DNA from 3 places in the Marinococcus sp. LNSP9103-4 genome. Region 1 is predicted to be linked to each of the others. Evidence: riboswitches for the same ligand, from Rfam matches in the RefSeq annotation. Region 1 holds a riboswitch; each other region holds the start of a gene.
The links. Region 1 has a riboswitch for S-adenosylmethionine ahead of metK (methionine adenosyltransferase). Riboswitches for the same ligand answer to the same signal wherever they lie in the genome.

Region 1 (5,321 bases):
CCTCTTTGTAATTTATTCTTGCTCTGATTTTATCATGAAGTGCGAAGTCTCCGTACGCAAAATCCCAAAACTTAGGAATGCAAAATTTTGCACCTTTAATCTCTTAATTTTTCTATTTGTGCTTCTATCCACCGAAGTATTCAATTATAATGGACGTCTCCGCCGGTTTTGTTAAGGCCTGTTGAAGTTAAGAATATTGGCACTATTCTTGCAACATATAATAGTACATTCAAGGGGAGGTGTACTGAATGGAAGGAATAACATTATTCACATGGCTGCTAATATTAATACCCATGCCGATTACTGTGGTTTTAGCAGCAATCAGTTATGTTAAATCAAAAAAGGAGAGCACCTAAATGGATATTTCTGTACCAACAATTGTGACATTTATCGTTTACCTTATTGTAATGCTTAGCATTGGTTTTTTATTCTACAAGCTGACCAATAACCTCTCGGATTACGTTTTAGGCGGACGAAAATTGAACGGACCCGTAGCTGCGCTCAGTGCCGGTGCGTCTGACATGAGCAGCTGGCTTCTGCTCGGCCTGCCAGGGGCCATGTATCTCGGCGGGATGAGTGAGATATGGCTGCCGATCGGCCTTACCATTGGAGCTTATTTGAACTGGCAGTTTCAGGCGAGAAGACTCCGCAGGTATACAATCATCGCCAACGATTCAATTACGATACCCGACTTTCTTGAAAACCGCTTCCACGATAAAACAAAAGCACTGCGGATTGTTTCGGCATTATTTATACTTATTTTCTTTACTTTTTATACCTCTTCCGGACTGGTCGGGGGCGCCACCCTGTTTGTGAGTTCGTTCGGCCTTTCCTATCAGGCAGCTCTTTGGATCGGCGGCGCTGTTATTATTACGTATACGTTCCTCGGTGGATTTATGGCCGTCAGCTGGACTGACTTTATCCAGGGCATTCTGATGTTTCTGGCGCTCGTTGCTGTTCCGATCGCTGCCGTTATAGAAATTGGTGGATGGGGAAATTCTGTCCAGACCGTGGCATCCATTAATCCGGATGCGTTAAGTGCCTTTACGAATGTGAGTGTTATTTCTGTGGTCTCCCTGCTTGCCTGGGGGCTCGGGTACTTCGGCCAGCCGCATATCATTACGAGGTTTATGGCGATACGTTCCGAAAAAGAAATTCCGATGGCCCGGTTTGTAGGTATGAGCTGGATGGTTATTTCTCTTCTCGGTGCTATTTTTACAGGATTTATCGGTATTGCTTACTTCTCCGGCAACGCCCAGCTCGGAGAAGGGAATCAGGAAACCGTCTTTATTCTGTTTACCCAGGTACTTTTTAATCCGTGGGTGTCCGGCGTTCTTCTCGCAGCCATTCTAGCTGCTATTATGAGCACGGTGGACTCCCAGCTGCTTGTATCCTCCAGTGCCCTTGCGGAAGACTTTTATAAAGGGATGCTCCGCCCCAAAGCTTCTGACCGCGAGCTCGTCTGGGTCGGCCGGATTGGCGTTATCGTCATCGCCCTCGTCGCCCTGCTGCTCGCCTCCAACCCGGGAAGCACGGTACTTGAACTTGTAAGCTACGCATGGGCCGGGTTCGGCGCAGTATTCGGGCCTGCAATGCTTTTCTCCTTATTCTGGCGCCGGACGAGCATGTGGGGTGTGCTTGCCGGGATGATCGCCGGCGGCACCACCGTCATTATCTGGGTTCAGCTTTCCGGAGGATTGTTTGATCTCTACGAAATTGTGCCAGGCTTCTTGATCAACGTCTTAATCATCATTGCCGTCAGCCTGCTTGGGCCGAAGCCTTCAGACAAAATTCAAACTGAATTTGATTCTGTCGGCACGTATACGGAGAAAAACTGAGCAAAAAATACCCGCTTCCTGATATAGACAGGAGCGGGTATTTATTATATTTATTGCTGTTTTTCGGTGAATGCCTGTTCCTGAAGCGCTGCCGCTTTGTCCGTGCGTTCCCAGGGCAGATCAACGTCATGACGTCCAAAGTGCCCGTAAGCGGCTGTCTGCCTGTAAATCGGCCGGCGGAGATCAAGCATTTTGATGATGCCTGCCGGCCGGAGGTCAAAGTTTTCATTGGCAAGCTTTACGAGCACCTCTTCTGATACTTTTCCCGTACCAAATGTAGCGATTGAAATGGAGACAGGCTGAGCTACTCCGATCGCATACGCCAGCTGAACCTCGCATTTATCTGCAAGACCTGCTGCAATAATATTTTTGGCTACATACCGGGCTGCATACGAGGCGGAACGGTCGACCTTTGTCGGGTCTTTACCGGAAAACGCACCGCCGCCGTGACGAGCATAGCCTCCGTACGTATCAACAATGATTTTTCTTCCGGTAAGGCCGGCGTCCCCCTGCGGTCCGCCAATAACAAAGCGGCCGGTCGGGTTTATGAAATAGTTGGTTTTAGCGTCGAGAAGCTCTGCCGGCACTACCGGCTCGATAACGTATTTGTGCATATCCTCTTCAATCTGTGCAAGCGTTACGTCATCCGAATGCTGGGTAGAAATAACGATCGTTTCCACCCGGAGCGGCTTCCCGTCGTCTCCGTATTCCACGGTAACCTGCGTTTTTCCATCCGGACGCAGATACGAAAGATTGCCGTCCTTCCGGACTTTTGTTAACTGACTTGCTAGCTTGTGCGCAAGCGAGATCGGCAACGGCATGAGTTCATCGGTTTCATTATCTGCATACCCAAACATCAAGCCCTGGTCCCCCGCTCCGATCGATTCCAGTTCATCCTCGGTCATCGATCCTTCACGGGTTTCAAGCGCCTCATCAACGCCCTGGGCAATGTCGGCCGACTGCTCATCTATAGACGTCAAAACCGAGCACGTTTCGTAATCGAAGCCATATTTTGCCCGTGTATAACCGATGTCTTTCAAAGTTTCCCTGGCAATTTTAGGAATATCCACGTATGTAGATGTCGATATTTCTCCTGCCACTAATACGAGACCAGTATTTACTACTGTTTCCGCTGCCACCCGGGCATTCGGATCATCCTTTAAAATTGCATCCAAAATCGCGTCGGAAATCTGATCACACACCTTGTCCGGGTGTCCTTCTGTAACAGATTCCGACGTAAATAAACGTCGTCCAATTGTAGACACGCTGCTGCCTCCTTTTTAACTGCCTGCTACGGTTGTACTCTCCCATTCTTCGGGTAGACGAAAAGAAAACGGCAGTAGGCCGTTGTGTACAAGAAAAGCCCCTTGTCCCAAAAATTGAGGGAAAAGGGGCTGTCAGTTCAGCTTTTTCGCCTCTTATCTTTCAAGGCATCTGTCTGCCTCTCCAGGTTAGCACCTTTCCGTTACCGGATGGTTGCTGGGCTTCTCAGGGACTGTCCCTCCACCTGCTCAGGATAAGAGTATCCGTTCGTACAAAATCTTAACGCAAACCCTATTTGATGTCAAACCTAGTGCCCTCCGCGCTGGCACGTTTTGTCATCGCAAAGGAAATGAAACCACTGATACCGATTTACAGAAACAGTATGATACAGCTTGCGGCCAAGCGTTTCTACTCCCGGCAGTAAAAATACTGCCTTCAGCGGCTTCAAAGCCGGAATAGTATAACATAATTTTTTCACCGTATAATAACCAGCGTATACGTACGTATTATCCTCTACACTGTGCATCTGCTCTTCAAGCGGCTCTCCCTTGAGCATCGGGTACTTTTCAAATAAATCCTCATCATATATAGGCTTCCATTTCACCCTGTTCGTCTTATCTATCGCCGAGAGATAAGTATGGAATCTGGTGCATAACGGACAATCACTATCATAGAATACAATAAATTCCGGTTGTTGTTCCATAGTTGTTCCCCTTTCATTGCTTTCCTACATCTTTTCCCTCTTAGTCCTAAAAATATTCATGAACTTTTTTAACGAATAAGTATGTACTATTAAACCAAATGTGTTACACTATTTTATATTCTATCCATCATTCATGATGAATAAATCCAACTTCCCCCTCATTAAAGGAGTGATTGTTTATGAAGCCGCCGTTCGCTTCCAAACCCGAAACAAATCTATTGAATGAAGCGCACGTCCAATGGAATCTCTCTGTCCCTGCGCTTGTGAAGCGCTCGCTGGCTCTGCAGGAGGGCTCACTTACAGCAGAAGGTGCTCTTGCCGTGAAAACAGGCAAATACACCGGACGGTCTCCAAAAGATAAATATATTGTCGATGAGCCCGGCAGTTCTCCTTATATTGACTGGGGAAACGTAAACCAACCAATGTCCGAAGAAGTGTTTGAACGGCTTTATAAAAAAGTGACGGCTCATTTGAACAGCCGGAATGAAGTATTTGCAAGCGACGCCCTGGCCGGAGCTGACCCCGACTACCAGCTTCCTGTCCGGGTCATCACCTCCTGCGCCTGGCATCAATTGTTCGCCCGGCAGCTGTTTATCCGACCAGACGGAAGAGAAAATCCTTCTGCTCCGCCCTTTACGCTCATAGCTGCACCGGAATGCAAAGCAAATCCTGAGACAGACGGCACCTCGTCGGAAACATTTATCGTCATCAGTTTTGCGCAGCGCACAATTTTAATCGGCGGCACAGAATACGCCGGAGAAATGAAAAAATCAATCTTTTCTGTCATGAACTACCTGCTTCCTGAACAAAACGTACTGCCGATGCACTGCTCGGCAAACATCGGCAGTGATGGCGCAAGCGCTTTGTTTTTCGGTCTTTCCGGCACCGGAAAAACAACCCTTTCCGCAGATCCTTCCCGGCTTTTGGTCGGCGACGATGAACACGGATGGTCCGAAAACGGTATTTTTAATATCGAAGGCGGATGCTACGCAAAATGCTCGAACCTGTCCAAACAGAAAGAACCACAGATCTGGAACGCTATCCGTTTTGGCGCTGTACTTGAAAACGTTGGGATAGACGATGCCAGTGGAAAAGTTGACTACACGGATACTCAGATCACGGAAAACACAAGGGCGGCTTATCCGATTGAACATGTCGATGGGATTGTTCCCTCCGGCACAGCCGGTCATCCTTCGGCGATCATTTTTTTAACTGCAGATGCATTCGGCGTTCTTCCGCCAATCAGCAGATTGACGAAGGAGCAGGCCATGTACCATTTCCTCAGCGGCTACACAAGCAAGCTCGCCGGCACGGAAAGAGGCGTCACTTCTCCCGAAGCAACCTTTTCCACCTGCTTTGGGGCACCGTTTCTTCCACGGCAGGCTTCTGTCTATGCAGAAATGCTCGGTGAAAAAATTGATGAACACAATGTGCCTGTCTTTTTGGTGAACACCGGATGGAGCGGCGGCGGTTACGGAGTCGGCAGCCGCATGGATCTTTCATACACCCGGGCTATG
Region 2 (5,321 bases), on a different contig from region 1:
GCATGAGGTAGCCGTTCTCGTCGTAAAAGTCCAGTTCCTTCTGCTGCAATGGGCCATCATAGCCGGCGCTTCCGTGAACTACCGGATCCTTCCGGTCCATGATTTCCTTATGATCGCCTTGTCTGGATGGATATTTATCGACTGCCATTGTTGCAAATACCTCCTTTATATTTTAACCAAGGATTTAAATCCTCAGTCAGTCAGACACATTCCCGGCTTAAAAAGGAATAAACATTAGAAACGGAAAATTTTAAATAATTAAATAAGCAGGAAAAGTTCTAACCCGGATATGATACGTATTGGAGGCATATTAAAAAAATTTACTTTTTTTAAGCGGTAACATAATCCTTGGGTCACTTAGTATATATTCGTATACTTCCTGATTTGCCGGGAGTTTCCGAATGGGGATTATCCTTCTGAACAGCATCGGTGAAAATATGAACAGCTTCCTTTGCTTTTAAATTCATCTCTTCATTTAATTAGGCGTTAAAGGCTTCTTCCGGCATTGAAAAGCAAAATGAAACTTTCCAACGAGGAGGGTTTCCGCTACAATAAGAGGGAAGAAAGCGTGTGGAGGAGGCCTGGCATTGGCACTTACTTTTTACGGGTATCCCCCGTGCAGTACATGCCGCAAAGCAAAAAAGTGGCTGGAAGCAGAGAATATTTCTTTTGACGAGTATCATATTGTGGAACATCCGCCCTCGAAAAAAGAATTAAAGGCATGGAAGGACCGGGAAAGACTTGAGTGGAAGCAGTTCTTTAACACAAGTGGGAAGAAGTACCGGGAAATGGACCTGAAAACCCGGCTGCCGGAAGCATCTGAAGAAGAGATTCTGGAATGGCTCGCTTCTGACGGAATGCTTTTAAAAAGGCCTATTGTGACAGACGGCGAGAGTGTTACCCTTGGGTTTAAGGAACCAGTTTTTGAGGAAAAGTGGAAAGCGTAATAGTATTCATTTGAAGGAGGATGATTGTGTATGAGTGTACCAGATGAACTTTTATATTCAGAAGAACATGAATGGGTGAAAAAAGAAGATGGCCGTCTTCGCGTCGGTGTGACAGATTTTGCCCAGTCCGAGCTTGGCGATATTGTATTCGTGGAACTTCCGGAAGTAGGAGATGAACTCGAGGCCGGAGAGCCATTTGGAAGTGTAGAATCTGTTAAAACGGTCTCAGAGCTTTACGCCCCGGTTACAGGAAAGGTCGTAGAAATTAATGAAGACCTGGATGATTCTCCTGAGTTTGTCAACGAATCTCCGTATGAAAAAGCCTGGATGATTGTGGTAGAACCCTCCAATGAAAGTGAATTGGATGACCTGATGTCACCAGCTCAGTATTCGGACATGGTAAGTGACGATTAATACTGATTTACATAGGAGCTGGCCTCTTGGGAGGCAGCTCCTTTTTATAAGCAGCTGTTTTCGAGCCTTGCAGGGACAGGAACTAAAAGGTTGACGCTTACAGGCAAAGGTGCTATTATCAGTAGCATCGTCAAATATGAACGGATAATCATCGTTCACTTATCAAGAGAGGTGGAGGGGCTGGCCCTGTGAAACCCGGCAACCAGTCTGCATAAGCAGACATGGTGCCAATTCCTGCAGGCAAACGTCTGCAAGATGAGTGGAAAGGATTCTTTAAAACCTTTCTGCTCGTGTGCAGAAGGGTTTTTTCTTTATGGTCCGGTATGGAAAAGAATCATTGCCGGAATCATGACGATTTAAAACATACTAATTACATCGTTTTAATAAAGATAAAGAAAAGCGATGAAGGAGAGAGCGGTATGATCGAATTAAAAGGTTTATCCAAAGCCTTTCAGACAAAAACACAAACCGTCACCGCCGTAGATAACGTCAGCCTTTCTATTGATGAAGGAGAAATTTTCGGCATTATCGGCTACAGCGGCGCAGGCAAAAGTACGCTTGTGAGGCTGTTAAATAAGCTCGAAACCGCCACCAACGGTGAAGTAACCATTGAAGGGGAAAGCATCACTTCCCTGAAGGGGCAGTCTCTGCGCAGCGCCCGCCAGGAAATTGGCATGGTGTTTCAGCATTTTAATCTGCTGTGGTCCCGGACGGTAGCAGAAAACATTGCGTTTCCGCTCGAAATTGCAAAACAGTCAAAACAGGAACGGGCGAGACGGGTGCAGGAGCTGGTGAACCTTGTCGGCCTCGAAGGCCGGGAGGACTCGTACCCTTCCCAGCTGAGCGGGGGGCAGAAGCAGCGGGTCGGAATTGCAAGAGCCCTTGCAAATAATCCGAAGGTGCTGCTGTGCGATGAAGCGACCTCGGCGCTGGATCCGAAAACAACAGATTCTATTCTTGCTCTGCTCACAGACATTAATAAAAAGCTGGGGCTTACCATTGTCCTGATCACGCACGAAATGCACGTGATCCGTAAAATTTGTCACCGGGTGGCAGTAATGGAAAACGGCAAAGTCGTGGAAGAAGGGCCTGTACTTCAGGTATTCCGGAACCCGAAGGAATATATGACTAAAGAATTTGTTCGTCAGATTACGGAGCCGGAGGAAGACGCGTCGGAAATCGTATTCAATGAAGAAGAAACCGGCACAGTTGTGCAGCTGAAATTTTTGGAAAACAAGGCAGAGCAGCCGTTCATTTCCAAAGTCATTCGCCAGTTTGATGTGGACGTAAATATTATTCAGGGGAAAATTTCCCAGACGCAGCGCGGCAGCTACGGTTCCCTGTTTATCCGCATCAAAGGCAGTAGTGAAGAAATAGACAAAGCGCTGAACTACCTCCGCGAGGAAGAAATAGAAGCAGAGGTGATGGAGCGTGCTTAACACATGGATGGAAGAAATTAATTGGGAAAACATGTGGGTTGCTACGTGGGAAACCATCTATATGAGTCTGATTGCGGTAGCAGCCACATTTTTACTTGGGACAATACTCGGAGTTCTGCTGTATTTAACAGATAAAGGGAACATGTGGGAAAACAAGCCGGTGCACACAGTGACAGCAGCGATCGTTAATATTTTCCGCTCTATTCCATTTATTATCCTGATCATTCTGCTTATTCCGTTTACAACCTTCCTGCTTGGTACGATGCTGGGCCCGAGTGCAGCACTGCCGGCACTGATTATCGGCGCAGCTCCGTTTTACGCACGCCTGGTGGAAATTGGACTTAGAGAAGTGGACAAGGGCGTTATTGAAGCCTCTCAGGCAATGGGAGCGAGCCAGTGGCAGATCATTCAAAAAGTGCTTCTGCCGGAAGCGCTGCCGTCCTTAATCTCCGGCATCACCGTAACTGGTATTACGCTGGTCAGCTATACTGCCATGGCCGGTGTTGTAGGCGGCGGAGGCCTCGGGAACCTTGCCTATCAGGAAGGGTTTCAGCGCAGCAATAATGAAGTGGTATTTGTTGCTACAGTGCTGATTCTTGTTATTGTCTTCATTCTGCAGTGGTTCGGCGATATTTGGACGAGACAGATAGATAAACGATAATTATTATATTAATGGGGGAATTTTTCATGAAAAAAACACTACTTGGCGTTTCACTACTTTCTACGGCAGTACTGGCAGCCTGCGGCTCAGATTCAGAGTCAGGCGGCGGTTCCGAAGAAGAAACACAGACACTTACGGTAGGTGCTACAAGCGTCCCGCACGCAGAAATTTTGGAGTTTGCCGAAGACCAGCTGTCGGAAGAAAATGTGGAGCTTGAAATCGAAACATTCAATGACTATATTGTTCCAAACGAAGCGCTTGCTTCGGAAGAAATTGATGCAAACTATTTTCAGCATATCCCTTATCTTGAAGATCAGATGGAAGAAAATGAAGAGTTTGACTTCGTCAATATGGGCGGCATTCATATCGAGCCAATCGGTGTTTATTCCCAGGAGTATGACAGCCTTGATGCCCTTCCGGACGGAGCAGAAATAATTATGAGTAACTCGGTTGCAGACCACGGCCGGATTCTGCAGATGCTTGAGCAGGAAGGCGTCCTCACGCTTGAAGAAGGCGCCGGCGTTGAAGCCACAGTGGATGATATTGCCGAAAATCCGAAAGACCTGCAGTTCCAGGCGGACATTGACGCGGCTACGCTTCCTCAGGTGTACAATAACGGCGAAGGGGATGCAGTATTCATCAATTCCAACTATGCAATTGATGCAGAGCTGACCCCTCAGGAGGATGCCATTGCGCTTGAAAGTCCGGAAGATAATCCGTATGTGAATGTGATAGCAGCCCGGGCAGAGGATGAAGACAATGAAACAATTCAGACGCTTGTAGAAGTGCTGCAGTCGGATGAAACCCAGGAATTTATTGAAGAAGAATATGACGGAGCCGTCATTCCGGCAGAGCAGGAATAGCGGTCAGGCCGGACTCGTTTAATGAGTCCGGTTTTTTGCATTGGGTGAAAAATAGAAGAGAATCTTCATTGAAAAAGTTTTTCCTTTTTTACTTCTCGGTGACGTTTGGTATACTGTAAGAGTGAATGAAGAAAAGCATTGAATAGGGAGGGTCGTTCCTGCAAATGGTTTGTATAGGTGCCCTCCTTTTTGTATGAACGCTTTTATTGAGAATGAAGAGGATGTATTCTCATTTATTTCCCGTTGGTTTTTTTGCCATATAGTAGCAAAAAAATGAAATATATCGGGAGAGAAAGCGAGTTTGCTTGAAGTCAGTTTACATTTGTTATAAAATAATAATTATAATAAATAGAGAAAAAACAGCGGTTTCCGCTTGATTCCAAAATATGGAGGTATGCAAAATGGCAACGCCGAACTTGAAAATTGAGAATTTGCACGTGGAAATTGAAGGTACTGAAATCATCAAAGGTTTCGATCTGGAAATGAACGGCGGAGAAATTCACGCAATCATGGGACCAAACGGAACGGGTAAATCCACCCTTGCTTCTGCAGTAATGGGTCACCCGAAGTATGAAATCACCAAAGGGACTATCACTCTTGACGGAGAAGACGTCCTCGACATGGAAGTTGACGAGCGTGCAAGAGCAGGCCTGTTCCTCGCCATGCAGTATCCTAGTGAAGTGAGCGGTGTAACAAACTCTGACTTCATGCGTTCGGCCATTAACGCTAAGCGCGGAGAAGGAAACGAAATCCAGCTGATGAAATTTATCCGCCAGATGGACGAAAAAATGAACATGCTTGAAATTGACGAATCGTTCTCCCAGCGTTACTTAAACGAAGGGTTCTCCGGCGGTGAGAAAAAGCGTAACGAAATTCTTCAGCTTCTCATGATGGAACCAAAAATCGCCATCCTGGACGAAATCGACTCCGGGCTTGATATCGATGCTCTCAAAGTCGTTTCCAAAGGCGTAAATGACATGAAAAGCCCGGATTTTGG
Region 3 (5,321 bases), on a different contig from region 1:
AGTGAATAAAGGAGTATGAATATGAATGAGCAAGTAATTATTATTGGGGGCGGGCCTTGCGGTCTGGCAGCAGCGATCGCATTAAAGCGCCGGGGAATTGATGCAGCTATTATCGAAAAGAAAAATATCGTCCACAGCATTTATGAGTACCCCGTACACCAGACGTTTTTCAGCTCTGCGGATAAACTTGAAATCGGCGGCCATCCTTTTCCGGTTGTAGACCGAAAGCCCCGGCGCCAGGAGGCTTTAGTTTATTACCGCAAAGTAGCGGAAGCGGAAAAACTGCGTATTTACAATTACGAAGAAGTGCAGACGATCCTGGAAACGGAGGAAGGTTATTTGGTGCAAACTGAAACGCTGCAGGGAGGGGTCCGGGAGTGGAAAGCTCCTCACGTTATCATAGCCACCGGCTACTATGATAATCCAAATCACATGGGCGTGCCTGGAGAAAGCTTGCCGCATGTAAAGCATTACTTTGAAGAAGCCCATCCTCATTTTAACCAGAAAATCGTTATTATCGGCGGGAGAAATTCAGCTGTAGACGCTGCTCTTGCTCTTGAGCAGGTGAACGCTCAGGTGGCGGTTCTCTACCGGGGAGAGGAGTATTCTAAAAGCATTAAGCCGTGGATCCTCCCCGATTTTCAGGCAATGGTCCGGCGCGGCGCAGCCCGGATGGAATTTGAAGCAGACGTGGTGCGTATTGAGCCCGATCAGGTTGTTTATGAACAAGGGGGCGTCTCCCATTCCGTGCCGGCTGATTTTGTTTTCGCCATGACCGGCTATCATCCATCGAGAGCTTTTTTCCGCCAGCTCGGTATTGCTGTTGATGAACAGTCAGGCCGTCCGTCCTTTGATGAGGAAACGATGGAAACAAACCGGGAAAACGTTTATATTGCCGGAGTTATAGCCGCAGGAGATGAAGCGAACGAGATATTTATCGAAAACGGACGCTTTCATGGAGAGAAAATAGCGGAAAATATAGCACGAAAAAAAGCCACTTCGTTTTAATAAACTGGTGGCTTTTTTAATGTGGAGGGGATGCTACTCAATGTGTTCAAAGCAGGCGCGGATAGCTTCGAGCGGCCGTTTTTCATCGAGGGCAGCGAGCAGCTTCAGGCGCGCCTTCTGGCCGTTCAGCCCGTTCGTAAAAATAACGCCCTTTTGCTTCAGCTGGTAGCCGCCTCCTTCATAGCTGTAGGTAGCCTGGACGACACCGCTGTGGCAGCGGGAAACAAGGACCACAGGCACCTGTTTGGCAATCGAATCCTCAAGCAGCGGCACGATGGTTGGAGGAATGTTGCCCTGGCCGAATGCTTCGATAATAATACCGTCAAGCGGCTGGTCAAGCAGCGGGGAAAGCAAAGCAGCATCCATGCCGGCTGCCATTTTTAAAAGGAGGACCTTCTTATTCATATGGACCGGCGAAAAATGCTCGCGGCTTGCCGGGTAGTGATGGATAAATATTTCGTTGTTCGTCACAAAGCCGAGCGGACCGTATTGCGGACTCTGAAATGTGGCAATATTGGACGAATGGGTTTTTGTCACGTTTTTTGCAGAATGGATTTCTTCGTTTAAAACGACGAGAACTCCGATGCTCCGGGCTTTCTCGCTTGCGGCAGTACGGACCGCTGCCAGGAAATTCTGGGGGCCGTCAGCGCTGATTTCGTTGCTAGAACGCATTGCGCCTGTCACTACCACCGGCAGGTCTTTGTCATGAAAAAGATCGAGCGCATAGGCAGTTTCTTCCAGGGTGTCGGTGCCATGCGTAATGACGACACCGTCATATGTATCCTCGGAAAGCTTTTCAAGCATATGCTCGTGTAAAGAGAGCATGTGCTCCGGAGTAATATGAGGAGACGGGAGATGCAGGAAATCGCTCGTAACAATCTCAGCAATTTGATTGGCAATGCGGCTCCAGTGGCTTAAAGGGTTGTGAAGCCCCGGCTCCACGCCGCTTTCTTCTGTCTGGGTCATGGCGATCGTGCCGCCTGTGTGGATAACTAGTATTTTTTTCATTTCAATTCCTCCTCGTCGGCCCGGCTATGGCTGGCATTATTCTTTTACGAATTTGAACATAGCATGATACGATACGTTTAACAAGAGAGGGTGAGAACGAAAGTTGATCGCACTGATTATGGCGGCCCTGGCGCCGGCTGTTGCTTTACTGATATATTTCACATTAAAACGCCGGGCGGACGTGGAGCGGAGGCTGCCGGTCATCCGTGCGTTTGTCATAGGGGTACTGATTGTATTCCCGGTGCTTGTGATCGAACATGCGCTTGAAACAGAAGGGGTAAGCATGCCGCTTTTTGCGGCGCAGTATACCCAGGCGGCCTTGCTAGAGGAAGGCATCAAGTTTTTCCTCCTGTATACGTTTGTGCTTCGATTTGCTCCGATTAAAAATACTTACGACGGTGTTATTTACGGGCTTTCCCTGTCGCTTGGCTTTGCTTCGCTTGAAAACATCCTGTACTTAATTGCAAACGGCATAGAAACGGCTGTTACCAGAGCGCTGCTGCCAGTGACGGTGCATGCGCTCCTGGGTGTGATTATGGGTTATTATGCGGTATCAGCGAAACGCGCCTCCCGTCATGGCAGGCGCCTCTTCTCTTTTTTTCTTGCTCTTGCGATTCCGCTTATCTTCCACGGGCTGTACGACTATATATTAAGCGCTTCTTTAGGCAATATTCTGTATTATCTTATCCCGTTCATGCTATTTTTGTGGTGGTTTGCGTTGTCGAAAGCAAATAAAGCCAATGCGAAATAACAACTCGAAAGGACGAAGCTACTATGTCAGAAGACCGCCGTTACCGCGTTGTTATCCGCTGTCCAAAATGCGGGGAAAAGTACATTCTACGCGGCAGAAAGAACAAGGCCGGGGAAATGGAAACAGGTTTTCGCCGCTGCGTCTGCGGCAATGAAAACCAGCTGCATGTTGATATTGCACCGGAATAAAAAGGTTACTTGCAATATCGATTCGTTTCATGTACTTTGGAAAGTAATCATATAACGTTTCTTATCAAGAGAGATGGAGGGATCGGCCCTTGGAAGTCTCAGCAACCAGCCGCAGGTGAAGCGGTCAGGTGCTAACTCCTGCAAGCTGTGCTTGCGAGATGAGAAGAAGTATTGCATGCCAAGGTCTTCTTCTGTCTAAGGAAGAAGACCTTTTCGTACATTTAATGCATTAATTTTACAGAAATGAGGGCTGTGACATGTCAAAGCAACTGCAGATAGAAACCATCCTGGCACAATTGGGTAATAATTCCGACCCGCGGACCGGAGCGATCAATCCTCCTGTTTATTTTTCCACAGCGTATAAACATACAGGTATAGGAGAATCGACGGGATACGACTATTCCCGGACGGCCAACCCGACGAGGGACCTGCTTGAAAACGGTATCGCCGCGCTTGAAGGAGGTAAACACGGGTTTGCCCTCAGCTCGGGGATGGCTGCGATCCAGACGCTGTTTGCGATATTTGAAACCGGTGATGAAGTGATTGCAACAAGCGATATTTACGGTGGCACGTACCGTCTGTTCGAAGAAGGATGGCGGCACTGGGGCGTCACGGTTACATACGGTGACCCGAGGGATCTCGAAGCATTTGAACAGCTGATAACAGATAAAACAAAAGCGCTGTTTATTGAGACGCCGACGAACCCGCTGATGCAGGAAGCGGATCTGAAGGAGCTTTCGCTGCTCGCGAAAAAGCACGGTGCCTGGCTTATTGTGGACAATACGTTTTATACGCCAGTGCTTCAGCGCCCGATAGAAGAAGGGGCGGACATTGTGGTGCACTCGGCCTCGAAATATTTAGGCGGACACAATGACTTGATTGCCGGACTGATTGTATCCAATGTGGACGAGCTTTCTGAAAAAATTGGGGCACTTCAAAACGGCATGGGTACAATTTTAAGCCCGTTTGATTCCTGGCTGCTGATGCGGGGGATGAAAACCTTAAAACTCCGCATGAAGCAGCATACAGAAAACGGCAAAGCCATCGCAGAGTATCTCAGCGGTCATGAAAAGGTAACAGACGTGCTTTACTCGGGCCGGGGCGGAATGCTCTCCTTCCGTCTTGAAAACGAAGAGTGGGTAGATTCATTTTTACGAAACATTAAAATCATCACGTTTGCAGAAAGTCTGGGCGGGGTTGAAAGCTTTATTACGTATCCGGCAACACAGACACACGCAGATATGCCGGAAGCGGTACGGGTTCAAAACGGCGTTGATAACCGTCTTCTCCGCTTCAGCATCGGCATAGAGGATAAGGACGATTTAATTGAAGATCTCGAACAGGCGCTCAGAGCGCTGTAACTCATAAGCACAAGCAGGAGAGGGGCAAGGCTATGAACGTACTCGAAAAACTCGATTCCTCGATTTTGATCGGCGACGGGGCAATGGGCACGTATCTTTACCAGAAAGGCTATAAGGGCTCGTTTGAAGCTATGAATTTAACGGACCCTGAGGCTGTGGAGTATGCTCACCGGGAATACGCAGAAGCCGGGGCGGATATTCTCCAGACAAATACCTACGCGGCGAACCGGGTGAAGCTTGAAGGCTACGGGCTTGAAGATAAAGTGCAGGATATTAACCGGGCCGGCGTGCGGCTGGCGAGGAAGGCTTCCGGCGGCTCGGCTTATGTATTTGCTACAGTCGGAGGGATTAAAGGCGTTCAGGTGAGCGAACATTCAGATGAGTTTCTAAATCAGGCGCTGCAGGAACAGGTGAATGTCTTTTTGGCGGAACCGGTGGATGGTCTGCTACTCGAAACGTTTTACGACCTCCCCGAGCTTCTGCAGATCGTCCGTTACATCCGCAGTAAAGATGAAGAGATTCCTGTTATTGCCCAGGTGGCACTTGGTGATGTCGGCGTCATGCATGGGGGAGTGCAGATCACTGAAGCCTTCAGCCGGATCGAGAATGCCGGCGCTTCAGTGGTCGGACTCAACTGCAGGATGGGCCCGTATCATATATTGAAATCGCTTGAGCAGGCGGAATTAACCGGACGGGCATATTATTCGGCTTATCCTAACGCCAGTCTTCCAAACTGGTATGACGGTCGTTACGTGTACCAGTCCAACCCGGAGTACTTTTATAAGCAGGCTTTCCGCTTTAAAGAACAGGGCATCCGTCTGATTGGCGGCTGCTGCGGAACGACGCCTGAGCATGTCCGCATGATAGCGGAAGCTGTTAAACACGACGTTCCGGAAAAGACGAAGCGCCCGGTAAAGGTAAAAGCTCCGGCGGCTAAGGCGACAGCCGATAAGGAACCGGTTGTGCCCCTCCATGAAAAAGTGAAAACTGAGAAAACGGTCATCG

Region 2: another riboswitch for S-adenosylmethionine. It lies ahead of ACTRXG_RS13865 (methionine ABC transporter ATP-binding protein); the one in region 1 lies ahead of metK (methionine adenosyltransferase).
Region 3: another riboswitch for S-adenosylmethionine. It lies ahead of ACTRXG_RS11200 (methionine biosynthesis PLP-dependent protein); the one in region 1 lies ahead of metK (methionine adenosyltransferase).

Annotation. Positions count from the first base shown of each region.
Region 1 is NZ_JBQLIA010000017.1:9,682-15,002, forward strand. It holds gene putP (sodium/proline symporter PutP) at 357-1,838, shown strand; gene metK (methionine adenosyltransferase) at 1,889-3,103, opposite strand; SAM riboswitch class I at 3,254-3,361, opposite strand; gene ACTRXG_RS11625 (thiol-disulfide oxidoreductase DCC family protein) at 3,409-3,804, opposite strand; gene pckA (phosphoenolpyruvate carboxykinase (ATP)) at 3,984-5,321, shown strand, end outside.
Region 2 is NZ_JBQLIA010000024.1:41-5,361, forward strand. It holds partial or broken gene ACTRXG_RS13850 (ectoine hydroxylase) at 1-148, opposite strand, end outside; gene ACTRXG_RS13855 (arsenate reductase family protein) at 588-947, shown strand; gene gcvH (glycine cleavage system protein GcvH) at 978-1,361, shown strand; SAM riboswitch class I at 1,518-1,623, shown strand; gene ACTRXG_RS13865 (methionine ABC transporter ATP-binding protein) at 1,781-2,800, shown strand; gene ACTRXG_RS13870 (methionine ABC transporter permease) at 2,808-3,461, shown strand; gene ACTRXG_RS13875 (MetQ/NlpA family ABC transporter substrate-binding protein) at 3,488-4,324, shown strand; gene sufC (Fe-S cluster assembly ATPase SufC) at 4,726-5,321, shown strand, end outside.
Region 3 is NZ_JBQLIA010000016.1:2,382-7,702, reverse strand. It holds gene ACTRXG_RS11225 (metallophosphoesterase) at 1-9, shown strand, start outside; gene ACTRXG_RS11220 (YpdA family putative bacillithiol disulfide reductase) at 22-1,008, shown strand; gene ACTRXG_RS11215 (asparaginase) at 1,042-2,016, opposite strand; gene prsW (glutamic-type intramembrane protease PrsW) at 2,120-2,767, shown strand; gene ACTRXG_RS11205 (hypothetical protein) at 2,791-2,955, shown strand; SAM riboswitch class I at 3,014-3,120, shown strand; gene ACTRXG_RS11200 (methionine biosynthesis PLP-dependent protein) at 3,213-4,316, shown strand; gene ACTRXG_RS11195 (bifunctional homocysteine S-methyltransferase/methylenetetrahydrofolate reductase) at 4,349-5,321, shown strand, end outside.